2 regions of the Brevibacillus sp. WF146 genome follow, and region 1 is predicted to be linked to the other one. Evidence: riboswitches for the same ligand, from Rfam matches in the RefSeq annotation. Region 1 holds a riboswitch; the other holds the start of a gene.

Region 1 (9,493 bases):
TTCCCGTCCGTACATCTTTTTCAGCACCCAGACGCCGTACGCCTCCGCCACCTGGTGATCCGGGTCGGCCAGCAGCGGAAACGGCAGCTCGTGCTTGGCGGCAAACTTGTCATGCGATTTGACATCGTCGGGGCTGATGCCGAGCACGACCGTGTTCAGCTTGGCAAACTCCGGGTGATAGTCGCGAAAATCGCACGCTTCCGTCGTGCAGCCTGGGGTCATGTCCTTGGGATAAAAGTACAGCACCACGTATTGGCCGCGAAAATCCTGGAGAGAAATCGTCCGGTTGCTGTTCGCCTGCAGGGTAAAATCAGGCGCCGCTTGTCCCACTGCTACCATCGTTGGATCCCTACTTTCCGCTTCGATTTTCTGCTTGACATACCTGTCTCATTTTACCACAAAGCGGCAGACCACTTCATCCGCTTACACGTTGCGCTTTTGGAGAGAAAACGATAGAATGAATGGATAGTAAATTCGTAAAGAATAAAGAATTATAAAAAATTTGGCGTAGTTGCTGGATGGTGAATCAATCATGAAAGAGTTTTTTCAGGTAACCGAACCGGAAGCCCTTAAATCTCTTGCCATACCGGAGCGTGTAAAAATTTTGGAACTGTTTGAAGACCTGGAGCCGCGCACGGCGAAGCAGATCGCGACCGAGCTGGGCGAAAACGCCGCCCGCCTGCATTACCACGTGAAGGAGCTGGTCCGCGTCGGTCTCTTGGAACAGGTGGACACCCGGGTCAAAGGCTCGATTGTGGAGAAGTACTATCAGCCTGTGGCCAAGGTGATCCAGGTCAAGCTGCAGTTGATGATCGAAGAAAACGCGCAGCAGTTGAGCGACATCATGTTTACGCCGTTCCGCACCACGGAGCGGGATTTGATGCGGACGCTCAACCGGTTTGTGGCGAGCGATGTGGACGTGCGCAAAGAGTACAAGGACACGTTCGCATTTAATTTAACTGAATTTTATTTAAATCAAGAAGAACGGAATCAACTGGTGGACGAGATCAGCGAACTGCTGCAAAAGTACAAGGGGCTGAAAAACGAAAACGGCCGCCGCAAGTTCAAGTTCTTTGACGTGCTGTTTCCGCTGACGCCCCCCGATCCGGCCGAAGACGAGGGCGACGCGTTTGAGGACAGCGACGAATAACGGCTCCGCCTGACGCATAGGAATGACTGCACACGAAAACCATCCCACGCGATGGTTTTCGCCATGTTTCGTGCAAGGGAGGCTTGCGATGCGCACCATCCTGTTTGATTTTGACGGCACCGTCGCGGATACGCTGCCGCTGATTTTCACAGCGTTTCGCTCGACGTTTCAGCAGTTTCACCACCGCCGCTACGCGGACGAGGAGATCGTCGCCATGTTCGGACCGACGGAGACCGGCATCCTGCAGGCGAAGATCCCGCCAGACCAGGTGGAACAGGCTCTCGACCACTTTTTTCGGGTCTACGCGGAAGGGCACCGGCACGTGCACAATCCGGCGGAGATCGCGCTGATGCTGGACCGGCTGCGCGAGGCCGGCATCGTTATGGGCATTGTCACCGGAAAAGGGCGGCGCAGCGCCGACATTTCCCTTCAGGCGTGGGGGCTGGCCCGCTACTTTGACGTGGTGATCACCGGAGACGACGTTTCCAGGCCAAAGCCCGATCCCGAAGGCATTCTGTCCGCGATGGAACGGCTGGGAGCACGCGCCGAACAAACGCTGTACGTGGGGGACAGCGACGCCGACGTTCTTGCGGGTCGGGCCGCCGCCCTGGTCACGGTCGGCGTCGACTGGCTGCCTGTCACGCAAAAAGCGGGCCGTTTCCAGCCCGAACCGGATTACCTGTTTACCGACCCCGGGGCCTTCGCCGATTGGGTCCTGGGGTAGCGAAAGCCGCAGTAACGAAAAGCGGGCACCCGATATGCGCGGGTGCCCCTTTTGTTTTCGCCCCGCCAGCCGAAGGGCGGTTTAATAGGCGCGGGCGAACCAGACGGTATGCTTGGCTTCCCCGCCGCAGGCGATGCAGGTATGCTTGACTGTCGGCGGCTCAAACGGAATGTTGCGGGAGGTGAACTTGGTCTCCTCCTTCACTTTCGCTTCGCAGGCGTCGTCGCCGCACCAGCCGGCCAGCACCCAGCCGGCGATGCTTTTTTCGCTTTCCGCCTTGACGATGTGCGCCTTCAGCGCATCGAGGGTGTCGATGTCCAGATGGGAGTGAGCGGTTCGGAACGCCAGCGCCTTTTCAAACATGTTCCGCTGAATCTCTTCCAGCAGGTCGGCGACCGCTTCCACCGCCCGGTCCAGGGAGACCGTCACCTTCTCGCCGGTATCGCGACGGGCCAGGACCACCTGTCCGTTGTCCACATCGCGCGGACCGATCTCCAGGCGAATCGGTACGCCGCGCATTTCCCACTCGTTGAACTTCCAGCCGGGCGTCTCTTCGCGCAGGTCCGCCTTCACCCTCACGCCCGCCGCTTTCAGGGCGTCGAACAGCGGATTGAACTTCTCCATCACCTTTTCCCGCAGCTTGACCGGACCGACCGGGATCATCACGACCTGGGTCGGTGCCACGCGCGGCGGCAGCGCCAGCCCGCGGTCGTCGCCGTGAACCATGATCATCGAACCGATCAGACGGGTGGACGTCCCCCACGAGGTGGTATGAACGTACTTGAACTGATTGTCCCTGTCGAGAAACTTGATGTCAAAGCCTCTGGCAAAGTTCTCGCCCAGGTAGTGCGAGGTGCCGGCCTGAACGGCTTTGCCGTCCTTCATCATCGCTTCGATGGAATACGTGTCGATCGCGCCGGCAAAGCGTTCGGTCGGCGTCTTCTGCCCTTTCCAGACGGGAATGGCCAGCTCCTGTTCGACCACCTCGCTGTAGATGTCCAGCATCTGCATCGTTTCCTGCCGCGCTTCCTCCTCGGTGGCGTGGGCGGTATGCCCCTCCTGCCAGAGGAATTCGGACGTGCGCAGGAACGGCATCGTCCGCTTTTCCCAGCGGAAGACGTTGGCCCACTGGTTGATCAGCACCGGCAGGTCGCGATAGCTCTGAATCCACTGGCTGTACATGTGGCCGATGATCGTCTCGGACGTCGGCCGCAGCGCGAGCCGCTCTTCCAGCTTTTCGCCGCCCGCTTCGGTCACCCAGGGCAGCTCCGGATTAAAGCCTTCCACGTGCTCCTTCTCTTTTTGGAAAAACGACTCGGGAATCAGCATCGGAAAATAGGCGTTGCGGTGGCCGGTCTCCTTGAACCGCTTGTCCATCGCCGCCTGGATCCGCTCCCACAGCTCGAAGCCGTCCGGCTTGAACACGATGCAGCCGCGGACCGGGGTGTAATCCATCAGATCCGCCTTGGTAATCGTGTCGATGTACCAGCGCGAAAAGTCCTCCGACTGCGGGGTAATCTCCTTTACAAACGCTTTTTCGTCTGCCATGTGACACACTCCTCGTAAAAAAATAAACCCCCATCCCAATAGGGACGGGGGAATTACCCGTGGTACCACCCTGATTGACCGCAACGGCGTGCTGCGGCCCACTCAACGCCCGATAACGGCAGGGCATCCGGCATGGCTCATCGCCAGCGGCTCCAGGATGGGGAGCAGATACGCCTGTGCATCGGCCTTCCAGACAAGGGCCGACTCTCTGGAACACGGCCAGTACCTGCGGGTCCTTTCATTGCCTTTGGTTAGGCACTATCATAGCAAGCCAAGAAATCATTGTCAATTTGCCGCGCGGAGGTTGAGCCGGCCGGACAGCTTGAGGTACAGCGGATACGCTGCCAGCGAGAGCACAACCCCTTTGAGTATGTTAAACGGCACGATGCTGTACAGGACAAACGACCAGACGCTGTCCGCCTGGAACTGGGCCAGGAGCTGCTCCAGCGGCACCTGGTAGAGAGCCGCGTAGGCCGGCAGCAGGAAATAGGCGTTGGCGACCGCCATGACCGCCGTCATCAGCACCGTTCCCAGCACAAGGCCGGCGGCAAAGCCCTTTTTCCCCATGCCCCGGCGCTGCAAATAGATGGCCGCCAGGATAAAGCTGGCGCCTGCGACCACGTTGGCCACCTCGCCGATCAGCAGGCCGTCCGTATTTTTCAACAGCATGTGCAGCGCGTTTTTCAGCACTTCCACCAGCACCCCGGCGACCGGTCCGTAGAGCAGGCCCCCGATCAACGCGGGCAGCGTGCTGAAATCCAGCTTCAGGAACGGCGGCAGCATCGGTACCGGAAACTCGAGATACTGCAGAACAAACGCGACCGCCGCCAGCATGGGAATCGCCACCAGCCGCTGGGTCGCTTGCGATGAGCGCATCGCTGTTACTTTCATCTGTACCATCTCCTCACGTGTTTCTTCCTTCTGATGAGGAATGGCAACGAGTACGTCCCACCTGCCCGGCCGTCCATCCGAACCAATCGTAAAACAAAAGCCCTGAGGATTCGTTTCTCCTCAGGGCTTGCGTACGCGGACAGCGACCCATGACTGCGCCAAACAGGTATGCGAAATCGAAGGGGTCCCGATCGGGCATGCACCCCCCGCATCCCGCACCCGCGCACAGGCAAACAAGCACGTGCGGTGTACGTACTGTCGTCATCCTTCTCCCATCCAGACTGTACTGTCGGCTCCGGATTCGCACCGGATCCTGCACTCCCAGGCGTTTCCGCCAGGGAGGCTCGCGGGCTTACGCGCCTTGCGCGATCACCGCCGGTCGGGAATTTCACCCTGCCCCGAAGGAATTGTGGTATTGGTTGTTACCAGCTTATTATACGGCGTCGCCGATTCATTTGACAATGCCGGAAGTGTCTCTGCGCATTTGCCGGACGAACGACCGGGGGCTCCGCTGTTCCCCGCCTGAAGCCAAACGTTACCACATTGAAACAGGCGCGTGTGGTGGTTTTAATTCTCGCCTATACGCCGATTCGTTCACGAAAATCTCCCCTGATAAACAAAAAGACTCACCCTGGTCCGCTTTGTGTAAACACAAGTCGCGTGGTGAGTACTAGATTGCCTGTCAAGGGAAGAGCGGGTCACGACCCCGCTCCTCTGTATTTGCGCACGCCCCAGTTCCAGACGGCGAGCCCGATGCCGAAAAAGATCACGCCCATGACCGGCGTGAACGCCGCGTAGGTGTACCACGTCTCCTTGCGCAAAAAGTAGGCGGCCGGGTAGACGCCGACGAAGGCGAACGGCAGGATGTACGTCAGCACGAAGCGAATCACCTTGTTGTACACGTCCACGGGATAGCGGCCGTACTGCTGGATGTTCCAGATCATCGGCGCGATGCCCGTGCGCGAGTCGGAGAAAAAGCTGATGGCGGCAATCGCCGTGTACACCCCGGCGTAGATCAGCGCCCCGCCGATCACCAGCACGACAAACACCAGCGGATCGTACCAGTGGAAGGACAGATCCAGCTTGAAAGCGGCGTAGCCCATGATGATCAGCCCGGAGATGACGCCGAAGATGCGGTCCGGCGCCATCGATTCCAGGCACACCTGGGCCAGGTTGTGCAGCGGCCGGGTCAGGATGCGGTCCATCTCGCCGCGGATGATGTAGCGCTCGTTGAAGTCCCAGAAGCTGAAAAACATCGAAAACAGCGCATACGGAATCAGGAAGAATCCGTAGATGAAGATGATTTCGTCCCGCGTCCAGTCTTTCAGCAGCGGCACGTGCTGAAAGACGACGATGATGAAGACGAGATTGATCAGCTCGTAGATCAGATTGGAGACCAGGTCGCCGAAAAAGTCGGCCCGGTACGCCAGCCTGGTCTTGAAATACTGTCCGAGGTAATCGGCAAAGACGCCGATGATGTGTCGCGCGTTTTGCATCGGCTACCCTCCCTGCACGACCAGTTTGTGACGGGCCCGCCGCCACAGGATCAGGATCGGCATGAAAATCACCGCGATCCACACAGCCTGCAGCCCGATCAGCTCCCACGCCCGCTCCGGCGAAATCGCGCCGGTGAAGATCAGGCTGGGATAGTAGTTGATCGCCTGAAACGGCAGCCAGCCCATCAGCGTCTGGGCCCAGCCGGGGAAAAAGCTGATCGGCAGCACCAGGCCGGACATCAGATCGACGATCACCCGCTTGGCCCGCATCATCCCGTCGTTGCGGAACAGGAAAAAGGTAAACAGGCCGGTCAGCAGGTTCAGCTCCGTGTTGATGACAAACGCGAGCATGAGGCTGACCAGGTACAGGCCCCAGGCTTCCGGCGTTCCGGGGAAGCGGAACGGGATCAACAGGCTGACCAGAAAGATGCCGGGCGCCGCGAAAAAGAGCAGGCGAAAGACGCCCTCGCCGAACGCCTGCGCCGTTTTCACGGACAGATAATTGTAGGGCCGGATCATCTCGATGGCCACCTTGCCTTCCCGCACGTCCTGAGCGATCTCCATGTCGATGTTGTTGAAGTAGAACGCCCGGGACATCCAGGCGATGGCGACGTATGCGGTCATCTGCTCCACGGTGAGGCCGCCGAGCTGCTGCTGGCCGCCGTAGATCGCTCCCCAGAGGAAGTAATAGGCGCCGATGTTGATCGCGTAGATGATGATGCCGCTGTAGTAGTTCACCCGGTAGGCGAGCATGGTCAGAAACCGGATGCGGATCAGTTCCAGATAGAGTTTACCCATGGCTGACGACCTCGCCGTCGGCCGAGTAGATGTTGCGCACGATGTCTTCCGTGCTGGCCTCCTTGATCTTCACGTCGCTCACCTCAAACGAGCCCATCACCACGGACAGGACGAACGGCAGCATGTCCTGGCTGCGCACCACCTTTACCCGCAGCGAGAACTCGTTGTCCCGCAGGATTTCACAGGGCAGCTCGCCGAGCGCCGCCCGCAGCTCTTCCGGCGCAGTCCGCTTCTTGAACTGGAATGCCACCTCGGTGCCGTTGCCCCACTTCTCTTTCAGTTCAGCCAATTGGCCGTCAAAGATCAGCCGGCCTTTGTCCATCACCAGCACCCGCTTGCAGAGCGCCTCGATGTCGGACACGTCGTGCGTGGTCAAGAGGATCGTCGTCTGTTCCGTTTCATTCAGGTTGCGGAGAAACTCCCGGATTTTCTGCTTGACCAGCACGTCCAGCCCGACCGTCGGCTCGTCGAGAAAGAGCAGCTTCGGCTTGTGAATCAAGGCGGCGGCCACTTCGCAGCGCATGCGCTGGCCGAGGCTCAGCTTGCGCACCGGCTGGCTGACGAACGAAGCGATGTCCAGCTCCTCGATCAGGCGCTCCAGCCAGCGCTCTCCCGCCGCGTCGTCCACCTTGTAGACGTTTTTCAGCAGGCGGAACGATTCCAGCGGCGAGAGGTCCCACCAAAGCTGGGAGCGCTGTCCGAAGACGACGCCGATGGAGCGAACGTACTGCTCCCGCTGCCGGTACGGCACGTAGCCGTTGATGACGATCTCGCCGCCGCTCGGGGTGAGAATCCCCGTCAGCATTTTGATCGTGGTTGATTTGCCGGCCCCGTTTTCCCCGATCAGGGCGAACATCTCCCCTTCCTCGACGGTAAAGGAAATGTCGTCAACCGCCTTGACCGTCTTGTACTCCCGGCTGAACAAGTCGCGAAACGCACCCGCCAGGCCGGCACGGGCCTGATGGATGCGAAACTCCTTTTGCAGATGACTGACACGAATCATGACAACCCGTCCTTTGCTTGGCCTCTACGTAATCCATAGCTAAGTTTAGCGAAGGCCACTCATTTCTGCAAAATCAATTGTGCTGGAAAACGCTGTGCGCCTTTTTTTCGCTCTGCGGCTTCGTCTTTCCGAAACAAACCCCCACCTCCCTCGTCATACCGTATAAAGGATCGACTTTCCCCTGAAAGGAGTCAACCCGCATGCGTCACTCCCTGCTTCGTCTTCTGCTGTCCGGCATGATCCTGACAGGCTGTTGGGCAAACGTGCCGCCTTCCGACAAGCCGGAACCCACAACCGCCCCCGCTGCCTCTCCCGACTCTTCCCGCCAGACCTCTCCGGACGAATCGGTGTCCATTGTGATCACGCCCGCTTCGCCCAAAGTTGACGGAACCATCACCCTGCACGAGTTTCCCGAAGCCATTTCGCTCTCCCGGCAGGTCCCGGGTGCAGCGGTCGCGTTTACGGCCCGGCTGGCACGGGATGAAACGGTCACATGGCGGTTGGGAACGGATGAAGACGCCGCGGACGGCTGGTCGGTTTTACGCCCGCATTTTCCCCTCAACGAAGCGTACGTCATCACCGCAGAGGTACTGGGAGACAGCGGTGAGGTGCTGCAAACGGTCACGCTTGATTCGGTGGTGGCGCTGGACAGAAACGCGCCCCATCTCTTCGACGAACGTTCGGCCAAAGCCGGCGACGTGGTTGCCGGAATGACCATCACGTCCTTTTCCATGACACCGTTCCCCGACATGCCTCTCTCGTACGCGGGAATCGTGGAATTCGCCGGCGAAACGACGGTGAAAGCGACGTACCAGCACTTTGGAGCGGAGACGGAATTTTTGGCCAATGCCATTTGCTTTCACGTGGACCCGGAATACGAGACGCGACTCCCGCGCAGCCTGGGAGATGAGCGGGCGACGTTTTTTTGCGCCAAAAACGCGGACGCGATCCGCGCGCATGTCGGTCCCGCGGGAAGCACCGGACACGCCACGGTGCTCCTTGACCACTACACCTTTGACTACCGCCCCACCGAGACCTGGAACCGGGCCACCGTCGTCAAGATCGACGCCGAACCGGACCCCAATCTGTTCGACGAGACCGCCGTCAAAACGGGCGATGTGGTCGCAGAGTGGACAGTCACGGCCATCGAGAAGACGGGAAATACCTACCATGACTTTGGCATCATTCGCTTTTCCGGCGAAGCCCGGGGCACCGGTACTTTTTATCAGGAAAATGCCGAAACGGTCTGTTTTGAGCCGGATCGTTCATTTGCAGGAAAAATCCCCCGCAGCCTGCAGGAGCCGCGGGGGACGGGGGTGTGCGCCGCAAACAGCCGGGACGTGCTGGCCAAACTGGGGAACGTGACGAACCGCCGTGGAGAACTCGTGATCAGCGACTACCGGTACGACAAGCGCGACTCGATCGATTCCTTCAACCAGGCGGTGTTTGTGGACTATCGGCTGCTGGACAGGTAGATCACCATCCCGGTTTTATCGTCCGACTTTTTGAAGCGGGGATAGGCGATGCACTCGGGGTCGACGTTTTCCAGGGCGAGCAGGTCATCGGCATAGGCCTGCAGCCCTTTTTTCACGATTGGCAGAACCGTCGCCTCCCAGCCGGTCCACGCTTCTCCCCGGGCGGTCGGCCACAGCAATCCGTCTGTCACGAGCACGACGGCCTTCACGCCGGTCCGGTTGATCTTCCCGTACTCCAGAAAGTCGCGGCAGGCCGGATCGCCGTTCAGCACGCCGTAGCCGCCGTCCGTATTGGCCTGATACCGGTTGTCGATCAGAATATCGCGGACGTAGTCGATCAGTTCCGCCCTCGTCCGCATGCCCGCCTGGATGCCTTCCTCCCATTTGCGAAAGGCTCTCTCCTCCAGA
Region 2 (9,493 bases), 1.5 Mb from region 1:
CGTTGATGGCGCTCCACGCCCGCAGCCGCTCGCCGGAAGGAAAGGGCCAACTGGTGGACGTGGCCTTGTACGAAGCCGTGTTCAGCCTGCTGGAAGGCGTGCTGCCGGAATACGACCTGAAGGGGGTGGTACGGGAGCGGACGGGCAGTGCGCTGCCGGGCATCGCGCCGTCCAACACCTACCTGTGCGCCGACGGCAAGTACGTCGTGATCGGCGCCAACGGGGACAGCATCTTCAAGCGGCTGATGCACGCCATCGGCCGCAGCGACCTGGCGGAAGACCCCCGTTACGCCACCAACCAGGGACGGGCGGAAGACGCGGCGTTCATCGATCAGGTGATCGAGGAGTGGACGAAGCGGCATCCGCTCCAGGAGGTGCAGCGCCGCCTGGACGAGGCGGCCGTTCCCGTAGGGCCGATCTACAGCATTGAGGAGATTGTCGGAGACGAACATTACCGGGCGCGTAACATGCTGGAGGAAATCCGTCTGCCGGACGGCGAGACGGTGTTGTTTCCCGGCGTGGTCCCCAAGCTGTCGGAGACGCCCGGCGGCCACGAGTGGGTGGGGCCGCGGTTGGGGGAGCACAACGAGGAAATCCTCAAGGGTCTGCTCAGGCTGGATGACGCCGCGCTGGCCCGGTTGAAGGAGAAGAAAGCCATATGACGACAGACGTGACGATCATCGAAGTGGGGCCGCGTGACGGCCTGCAAAACGAACCGGGCTTCATCCCGACGGAGAAAAAGCTGCGCCTGATCGGCATGCTCGCCGATGCGGGCCTGCGCCGGATCGAGGCGGCGTCGTTCGTCCATCCGCAGCGCGTGCCCCAGATGGCCGATGCCGAAGCGGTGATGGGCGGACTGCCCCGGGTGTCCGGGGTCTCGTTTGCCGCGCTCATTCCCAACCGGAGGGGATTGGAGCGGGCGGCCGCGTACCGGCTGGACGAAATCAACTGGGTCACCTCCGCCAGTCCGGCGTTCAACCGGCGCAACATCAACCAGACAATCGAGGAAAATCTGGAGGCCTTCCGCGAGCTTGTTCCGCTGGTCCGGCAGGCGGGGCAGCGGATCCGCTTTTCCATCGCCACCAGTTTCGGCTGTCCGTTCTCCGGCAGGGTAGACCCGGACGTCGTGCTCCGGCTGGCCGAGCAGGCGATTGCCGCCGGTGCGGATGAGATCGGCGTCGCCGACACGATCGGCATCGCCGTTCCGGACGAAGTGTACGCGCTGTCCAGACGGCTGATCGACGCCGTGGGGACGGAGCGAATCGCGCTGCATCTGCACGACACCCGCGGCTTGGCGCTGGCGAACACGTACGCCGCTTACACGGCGGGGATCCGCAGCTTCGAGACCGCGGTCGGCGGGCTGGGCGGCTGTCCGTTTGCGCCGGGCGCCGCCGGCAACGCGGCGACGGAGGATGTCGTGTACATGTTTGAACGGATGAAGGTGCGCACCGGAGTGGATTTTTCCAAGATGCTGGACGCTGCCGAATACGCCGTCAGCTTCTCCATGCGCATGCCGCTGGGCCGCATCCGGCTGGTGGAATCGAAAGAACAGCCAACGATTCACAGATGACCAAGGGGGAAAACCACGATGAAAAAAAGTTGGATCACCGCATGGACGACGATCGGACTGCTGGGCGGCCTGCTGGCCGGCTGCGGCGGAGCGGCGGCACCGGGCGGCACCGCGGCGGTCGGCACGTCCGGCGGGCAGGCGGCATCCGCTGACGGCTACCAGGAGGCGACCATCCGCCTCGCCTACAACCTGCCGCAGGACCACCACATCGCGCGCGGGGTGGAAGCATTTGCGAAAAACGTGACGGAGCGCTCCGGCGGCAAGGTGAAAATCCAGGTGTATCCGGCCGGCCAACTGCTGAGCGACAAGGAAATGAACCAGGCGATCCTGACCGGCGGCGTCGAGATGGGGGTCAACTCGTCCACGCTGTGGTCGTCGGTGGTGCCGGCGATGGGGATTTTTGACGTGCCGTTCGCGTTTCCCACCTACGAGCTGGCGGGCAAGGCCCTGTCCGGCCCTGTCGGCCAGAAGCTGAATGCGGAGATGGAGAAGAAGGGGGCCAAAGTGCTGATGTACGCCGACTATGGCTACGCCCAATTTGCCAACAGCGTCCGCCCGCTGACCAGGCCGGACGATTTTCACGGGCTGAAAATCCGCAGCATCGGTCACATTCCGTCGGTGATGATCCAGGCGTACGGCGCGGCTCCCGTCTTCATGGGCGCGGGAGAGGTGTACATGGCGCTGCAGCGCAAGACGATCGACGGCGCCACCTCCGGCACGACGGCCATGGTGCAGCGCAAGTACGACGAGGTGTCCCGCTATTTGACGGTCGTCAACTACGCCTACCTGGAATTCCTGCTCGCCGTCAACAAGCAGTACTGGGACGCGCTGCCGCCCAAAACGCAGGAGCTGTTGACCGCGACGGCCAGGGAGACGGAAGAGTGGATCCGCAAGCAGGCGGAAGAAGAGGACAAACAGACGACCGAGCAGTTGAAACAAAAAGGCATGGACGTGTACGTGGTGCCGGAGAGCGACCTCCCGCAGTGGAAGGAAGCGGCCAGGCCGGCCTGGGACGAGTACCTGAAAACCGCCGGGGACTTGGGCAAAGAGCTGCTGGACGACGTGCAGAACATCAAGTAACCGTGCGGCAGAACGCGAGGAAGGGAGGACGCTGAATGAAATGGTTTTCATACCTGTACCGCTGGCTGGACCGCTTGATCCTGTGGGGGGGAATCACGGCAGGGATCCTGATCGTGGTGACGACGGGCATGATTTTTTACGAGATCGTCTCCCGTTCGCTCTTTGACGCCCCGACGACCTGGGCCACCGAGCTGTCCGTTTACGCGATCATCGGCAGTTGTTTCATCGGGGCGGCGTACGCGGTCCGGGCAGACGCCCACATCAAGGTGGATTTGCTCCTGCACAACGTGCCGGCCGCCGCGCGCCGCTGGCTGCTGATCGTTTCCGCCCTGCTGGGGCTCGCGTTCAGCCTGCTGTTTGCCATCTTCGGCTGGGAACACGTCAAGCGGTCGATGGAGCTCGGCTTTACCTCCACCTCGCTCTTGCAGATACCCATGTACATGCCGGAGATGCTGCTGCCGATCGGCGGCACGCTGCTGAGTCTCGCCTTTCTGCTGCAGGTGGCGGACTGCATACGCGGCGGGAAAGGGGGCGGTGCGTAATGGGCCTGTTCTTTGCGGGCGGCATGGCCTCGCTGCTCTTGATCGGCGTGCCCGTTGCCTTTGCCCTCTCGCTCTTGGCCGCGATCGGCCTGTACTGGTTCAACGGCGGCGTACTGGGGCTGCACCAGATTCCCATCATCGCGTACAAGGCGCTGGATGACTTTACCATCAGCTCCCTGCCGATGTACGTGCTGATGAGTCAGATTTTGCTCTACAGCGGCGTAGGCAGGGAGCTGTACGAAATGGCGAGCCGCTGGCTGCGTCATCTGCCGGGCGGCCTCGGGCTGGCCACACTGGTGTGCTGCGGCATCTTTGCCGCCATCTCCGGTTCCAGTGTGGCGACGGCGGTGACGATTGGCACGGTGGCAATTCCCGAGATGACCACACGGGGTTATGACAAAAAAACGGTGCTGGGCCTGTTGGCGGCGGGCGGTACCTTGGGCATCCTGATCCCGCCCAGCGTGCCGATGATCATCTACGGCTCGGTCACCGGCGAATCGGTCGGCAAGCTGTTTATCGCCGGAGTGGTGCCGGGGATTTTGCTGCTGGCAATTTTTATGGCGTACGCGTCGTGGAGCATGCGCCACATCAAAGGCGAGCCGGCCAGCTGGCAGGAGCGTTGGCAGGGGACGCGCAAAGCGGTCTGGGGCCTCTTGATGCCCGTTTTGATCATCGGCGGCATCTACTCCGGGGTGTTCACCCCCACCGAGGCGGCCGCCGCCGGCGTAATATTCAGCCTGCTGGTGGCGGGGATCGTCTACCGCAGCCTCACCTGGGCCAACATCAAAAACATCCTGCTGTCGACCGTCGCCACCAACGCGATGATCCTGTTCATCATCGTCGGGGCGATGCTGTTCGGCTTCATCCTCACCTCCCTGCAGATTCCGCAGGCGATGACGGAGATGGCCACCGGCCTGCCGGTCTCCAAGTGGGTCGTGTTCATCCTGATCAACCTGCTCCTGCTCGTGCTCGGATGCTTCCTGGAGACGGTCTCCATCCTGGTCATCACACTGCCCATTTTGTATCCGATTATCACGTCCCTGGGCTTTGACCCCATCTGGTTCGCCATCATCATGGTGGTCAACATGGAGCTGGCCCTGATTACGCCGCCCGTGGGACTGAACCTGTTTGTGCTCAAGGGCATCGACCCGTCCACACCGATCGCCCTGATCGTGCGCGGCGCGGCCCCGTACGCCGTGATCATGCTGCTGTTCATCGCGCTGCTGGCGTTATTCCCGGGGCTTGCGACAGGATTGATCGGCCATGTGCAATAACGCCCGTACCCCCTCTGCCCCGTCCTTGAGGCGGAGGGGGGCGGCTGTCACGTGAAAACGGCAGCGGCGAGAAGTGCAACGGCGAGAAGCGGAGCCAAACCGCCCGAGGCAGGTTCGGCTTCTCTTTTGGCTCCCTCCCGCATAGGATGTACCAACTGGGAGGTGACGGGCGTGGCGATGTTTCGACCCCGTCGGCGATGGAGACATCCGCTTTCGCGCACGAAAGCGTTTTTTATCGCGCTGGTCATATTCTTCGTGATGATAATCCAGTTTCTGGTCTTTGTCGAGAATCGCCTGAAGCCGACGCTTCTGATCCTGGCGTCGCAAAAGGCGGAGCAGTTGGCCAAGCAGGCCATCACCGACGCGGTGACGAAACGGATCACGCAGCAGGGCGTGGACTTCAACCAGATCGTCAAGATTGAAAAGGACAACGAGGGGCGGATTCAGGCGTACCAGTTCAACTTCAAGGAGTATTCGCGGATTGTAGGAGAAACCACCTCCCGCGTTCAGAACCGGTTGAAGGAATTGGAAGACGAAAAAGTGGACCGCCACATCCCGCTCGGATTGGCGACGGGCAGCAGCTTCCTGGCGCAGATGGGGCCGGAACTTCCCGTCACCTTTATGCCGATCGGGGCGGTGAAGACGCGCCTGGATACGGAGATGAAGGAAGCGGGCATCAACATGGTGCTGGTCACGGTGTACATCTACGTCGACGTGGATTTGCGGATCGTCATCCCGTTTGCCACCGACCAGAAGACGGTGACCACCAAAATCCCGATCACCCACTCGCTCGTCATCGGCGACGTGCCGCAGTACCTGTACAACAATCCGGAAGGAAAGCCGGATGTGCCAAGGCCGGATGCTCAGCCGGACAACACGCCGTAAGGGGAAAGCCCGGATGAAGAATTCCGGGCTTTTCTGCTGATTTCGCCGCCGTCGCCGGAAAAAGTGTAGGACTCGTCTGAAATTGTGGTATAATGCCCGTAACTGAATACCAACCTTCAGGGCAGGGTGAAATTCCCGACCGGCGGTGATGACGAACGCACGTCTCAGCCCGCGACTCGCTGACGGCTTTGGCCGACAGCGACTGACTTGGTGAAATTCCAAGGCCGACGGTACAGTCCGGATGGGAGAAGGTATTTGGTGAGCCTGTGCGTCCGTTTTTTGGAAAAAACGGACGGCAACAGGCTTATTCCCCTATGCCCTGATTCGATGTCAGGGCATTTTTTGTTGGGGCGAAAACGAAGCGGGAAAGGAGCGCACGATGGAACACGACGCACGATACATGGCGCTGGCGCTGGAGCTGGCGCGCTCCGCGGCGGGACAGACCAGCCCCAATCCGCTGGTGGGGGCCGTGGTGGTAAAAGACGGCGAGGTCGTCGGCATGGGGGCCCACCTGAAAGCAGGCGAGCCTCATGCAGAGGTGCACGCGCTGCGGATGGCCGGCGAACGGGCAAAAGGGGCCACCTTGTACGTCACGCTGGAGCCGTGCAGCCATTACGGACGAACGCCTCCCTGCGCCGACGCGGTCATCCAGGCGGGGATCAGCCGTGTGGTGGTGGCCGTGCTGGATCCCAATCCGCTGGTGGCGGGGCAGGGGGTGTCCCGGCTGATCGCCGCCGGCGTGGAGGTCACCGTCGGCATCGGGGAGACGGAGGCGCGGCGGCTCAACGAAGTCTTTTTCCACTACATCACCACCCGGCGGCCGTTCGTCACCGTGAAGACGGCCAGCACCCTGGACGGCAAAATCGCCACGGTGACGGGGCACAGCCGCTGGATCACGGGCGAGGAGGCGCGCGGGCAGGTGCACGAACTGCGCCGGCGGCACGACGCGATTCTCGTGGGGGTCGGGACGGTGATCGCCGACGACCCCGAGCTGACGGCCCGGACGGCGGGCACGGCGACGGGCCGTCAGCCGGTTCGGGTCATCCTGGACAGGCGGCTGCGCACGCCGCTGGATGCCCGCGTGGTGAATGACGGCAAGGCGCCGACGTGGATTGTCACCTCGGCGGAGGCGCCGGCAGAGAAGCGGGCGGCGCTGGAGGAGCGCGGTGTGACGGTACTCGTGCCGGACGGACCGGTCACGGTGGAGCAGGTGCTGGATGAACTGGGAGCGCGGGGCATCACCTCGCTTTTGGTGGAAGGCGGTGCGGAGGTAAACGGCTCGTTTCTCCGCGCGCGGGCGGTCCAAAAGATCGTCGCCTACCTCTCCATGAAGCTGGTCGGCGGCGCCGGTGCCCCCACGCCGTTTGGCGGTCCGGGGCTGGAACGGATGGACGAGGCGGTGCCGCTGGCCGATGTCGAGTGGGAGCAGGTGGGACCGCACGACCTGCGGATCACCGGCTACCCCGTCTGGGATTCGGAATCATGAGACACAAGGAGGAGAGCGACGCCATGTTTACCGGACTGGTGGAAGAAGTGGGCGTAGTGGAGAGCGTGACGGGAGACGGCCAGGCATGCCGCATGGTGATCCGCGCCGAGCGGGTGCTGGAGGGCGTCCGCGTCGGCGACAGCATCGCCGTCAACGGCGTCTGCCTGACCGTAACGGCCCATACCGACCGTCAATTCAGCGTGGACGTGATGCCGGAGACCTTGAACAAAACCAGTTTGCGGCAGGCAAAACGGGGGCAGATTGTCAACCTGGAGCGGGCGATGAGGCTGGGGGACCGCTTCGGCGGCCACATCGTCTCCGGCCACGTGGACGGGACGGGAACCATTCTCTCGCGCCACCCGCATGCCAACGCGGTGCTGTTTCGGATCGGAGCGGAGCCGGATGTGCTCAAATACGTGGTGCCGCGCGGCTCGATCTGCCTGGACGGCATCAGCCTGACGGTCGTCGACGTGGACGCGGAAAGCTTTTCCGTCTCCATCATCCCGCACACCTTGGCCCACACCAATTTGCGGGACAAGCGGATCGGGGATCCGGTCAACCTCGAAGCGGACGTCATCGGCAAGTACGTGGAGAGGCTGCTGGCGTGGCGCTCCGAACAGCCGCAGCCGGAGCGGCGGACGGGGCTTACGCCGGAGTTTTTGCGGGAGCACGGGTTCGTCTGATGGAATCGACGGGTGCTGCCAAAACAGAGGGGAGGGAACCGACCATGTTCCATGCCATAGAAGAAGCGCTGGAAGACTTGAGACAGGGAAAAGCGGTGATCGTCGTGGACGACGAGGACCGGGAAAACGAAGGGGATTTCGTCTGCCTGGCGGAAGCGGCCACGCCGGAGATGATCAATTTCATGGTGACGCACGGACGCGGCCTCGTCTGCGTGCCGATCACGGAAGAGCACGCCGCCCGGCTGCGGCTCAAGCCGATGGTGGAGGCAAACACGGACCGGCAGGGTACGGCGTTTACCGTCTCCATCGACGAAGCGGGAACCCATACGGGCATCTCCGCTCACGAACGCTCGCGCACCGTGCTGGCGATGCTGGACGATCAAAAAACGGCGGACGATTTTCAACGTCCGGGCCACATCTTTCCGCTGATCGCCAAACCGGGCGGCGTCCTGCGCCGGGCCGGACACACCGAGGCGGCCGTCGATCTGGCCCGGCTGGCGGGCGCTTTTCCCGCCGGGGTGATCTGCGAAATCATGAACGAGGACGGGACGATGGCCCGCCTGCCCCAACTGGCCGAGATCGCCGAGCGTTTTGATCTCAAGCTGATCACCATTGCCGACCTGATCCGCTACCGGATGCGGACGGAGCGGCTGGTCAAGCGGGAAATCGAGGTGAACCTGCCTACCGAATACGGCGACTTCCGCATCGCCGCCTACACCAACGAACTGGACGGCAAAGAGCACGTGGCGGTGATCAAGGGAGAGATCACGCCCGACGAACCGGTGCTGGTGCGGGTCCACTCCGAGTGCCTGACCGGCGATATTTTCGGCTCGCACCGCTGCGACTGCGGCCCCCAACTGCACGCCGCCCTGCGGCAGATCGAAGCGGAAGGACGGGGCGTCCTCCTGTACATGCGGCAGGAGGGGCGCGGCATCGGCCTGATCAACAAACTGCGCGCCTACAAGCTGCAGGAGGACGGCTACGACACCGTGGAAGCGAACGAAAAGCTGGGCTTCCCCGCCGACCTGCGCGACTACGGGATCGGGGCGCAAATCCTGCGCGATCTGGGCGTGAAACGCATGCGGCTGTTGACCAACAACCCGCGGAAGATCCGCGGCCTCAGCGGCTACGGACTGGAAGTGGCAGAGCGGGTGCCGATTCAGATGCCGGCCCATCCGCACAACAGGCGGTATCTGGCCGCCAAACACGAGAAGCTGGGTCACCTGCTTCAACTTTGAACAAGGAGTGAACAACCATGAAAGTGTTCGAGGGAAATCTGGTAGGAACGGGTCTGCGCGTAGGCATCGTGGCAGCCCGGTTTAACGAATTGATCGTCAGCAAGCTGCTCGGCGGCGCGCTGGACGCGCTGAAGAGGCACGGCGTGGAGGAAGCAAACGTCGACGTGGCCTGGGTGCCCGGCGCCTTTGAAATCCCGCTGATCGCCAAGCGAATGGCGGAGTCCGGCCGCTACGACGCCGTCGTCACGCTGGGCGCGGTCATTCGCGGAGCGACGCCTCACTTTGACTACGTGTGCAGCGAATGCGCCAAAGGGGTGGCGTCCATCTCCCTGGCTACGGGCGTTCCCGTGATTTTTGGCGTGCTGACGACGGACTCGATCGAGCAGGCGATCGAGCGGGCCGGCACCAAAGCAGGCAACAAAGGATGGGAAGCGGCCGCAGCCGCCATCGAAATGGCGAACCTGAACCGGCAGTTCGCCTAAAGGGCGGCCGCTATTCCCGCAGACGCTTCCACTCCCGCCAGGCCGCACGCAGGGCCTGGCGGTTCCATTTCCGTTCCCTGCCGAACAGGGCCTTGATCAGCCCGACAAACATCGTCTCCTGCTCCTCGGTGTAGGGATACCAGTTGACCTCCCGTTTTCGCCTGCCGGGATCGTGCATGACGGAGACGGCGTGCGTAAACGCCCGCAAGCCTTCCGGACCGCGGTAGCGCCCGATGCCGCTCTGTTTTACGCC

Evidence for each region. A riboswitch is a leader RNA that binds a small molecule or an ion and turns the genes downstream of it on or off. The one in region 1 is predicted to bind FMN.
Region 2: another riboswitch for FMN. It lies ahead of ribD (bifunctional diaminohydroxyphosphoribosylaminopyrimidine deaminase/5-amino-6-(5-phosphoribosylamino)uracil reductase RibD); the one in region 1 lies ahead of A6764_RS19470 (ECF transporter S component).

The regions. Positions count from the first base shown of each region.
Region 1 is NZ_CP109943.1:3,932,296-3,941,788, forward strand. It holds gene bcp (thioredoxin-dependent thiol peroxidase) at 1-339, opposite strand, end outside; gene A6764_RS19455 (winged helix-turn-helix domain-containing protein) at 533-1,150, shown strand; gene A6764_RS19460 (HAD family hydrolase) at 1,239-1,874, shown strand; gene proS (proline--tRNA ligase) at 1,956-3,422, opposite strand; gene A6764_RS19470 (ECF transporter S component) at 3,708-4,313, opposite strand; FMN riboswitch at 4,574-4,723, opposite strand; gene A6764_RS19475 (ABC transporter permease) at 5,012-5,809, opposite strand; gene A6764_RS19480 (ABC transporter permease) at 5,813-6,607, opposite strand; gene A6764_RS19485 (ABC transporter ATP-binding protein) at 6,600-7,610, opposite strand; gene A6764_RS19490 (hypothetical protein) at 7,811-9,085, shown strand; gene A6764_RS19495 (protein phosphatase 2C domain-containing protein) at 9,064-9,493, opposite strand, start outside.
Region 2 is NZ_CP109943.1:995,866-1,005,358, forward strand. It holds gene A6764_RS04785 (CaiB/BaiF CoA transferase family protein) at 1-662, shown strand, start outside; gene A6764_RS04790 (hydroxymethylglutaryl-CoA lyase) at 659-1,570, shown strand; gene A6764_RS04795 (TRAP transporter substrate-binding protein) at 1,589-2,650, shown strand; gene A6764_RS04800 (TRAP transporter small permease) at 2,686-3,192, shown strand; gene A6764_RS04805 (TRAP transporter large permease) at 3,192-4,466, shown strand; gene yunB (sporulation protein YunB) at 4,638-5,351, shown strand; FMN riboswitch at 5,460-5,608, shown strand; gene ribD (bifunctional diaminohydroxyphosphoribosylaminopyrimidine deaminase/5-amino-6-(5-phosphoribosylamino)uracil reductase RibD) at 5,731-6,837, shown strand; gene A6764_RS04820 (riboflavin synthase) at 6,861-7,520, shown strand; gene A6764_RS04825 (bifunctional 3,4-dihydroxy-2-butanone-4-phosphate synthase/GTP cyclohydrolase II) at 7,565-8,758, shown strand; gene ribE (6,7-dimethyl-8-ribityllumazine synthase) at 8,776-9,240, shown strand; gene A6764_RS04835 (aldehyde dehydrogenase family protein) at 9,251-9,493, opposite strand, start outside.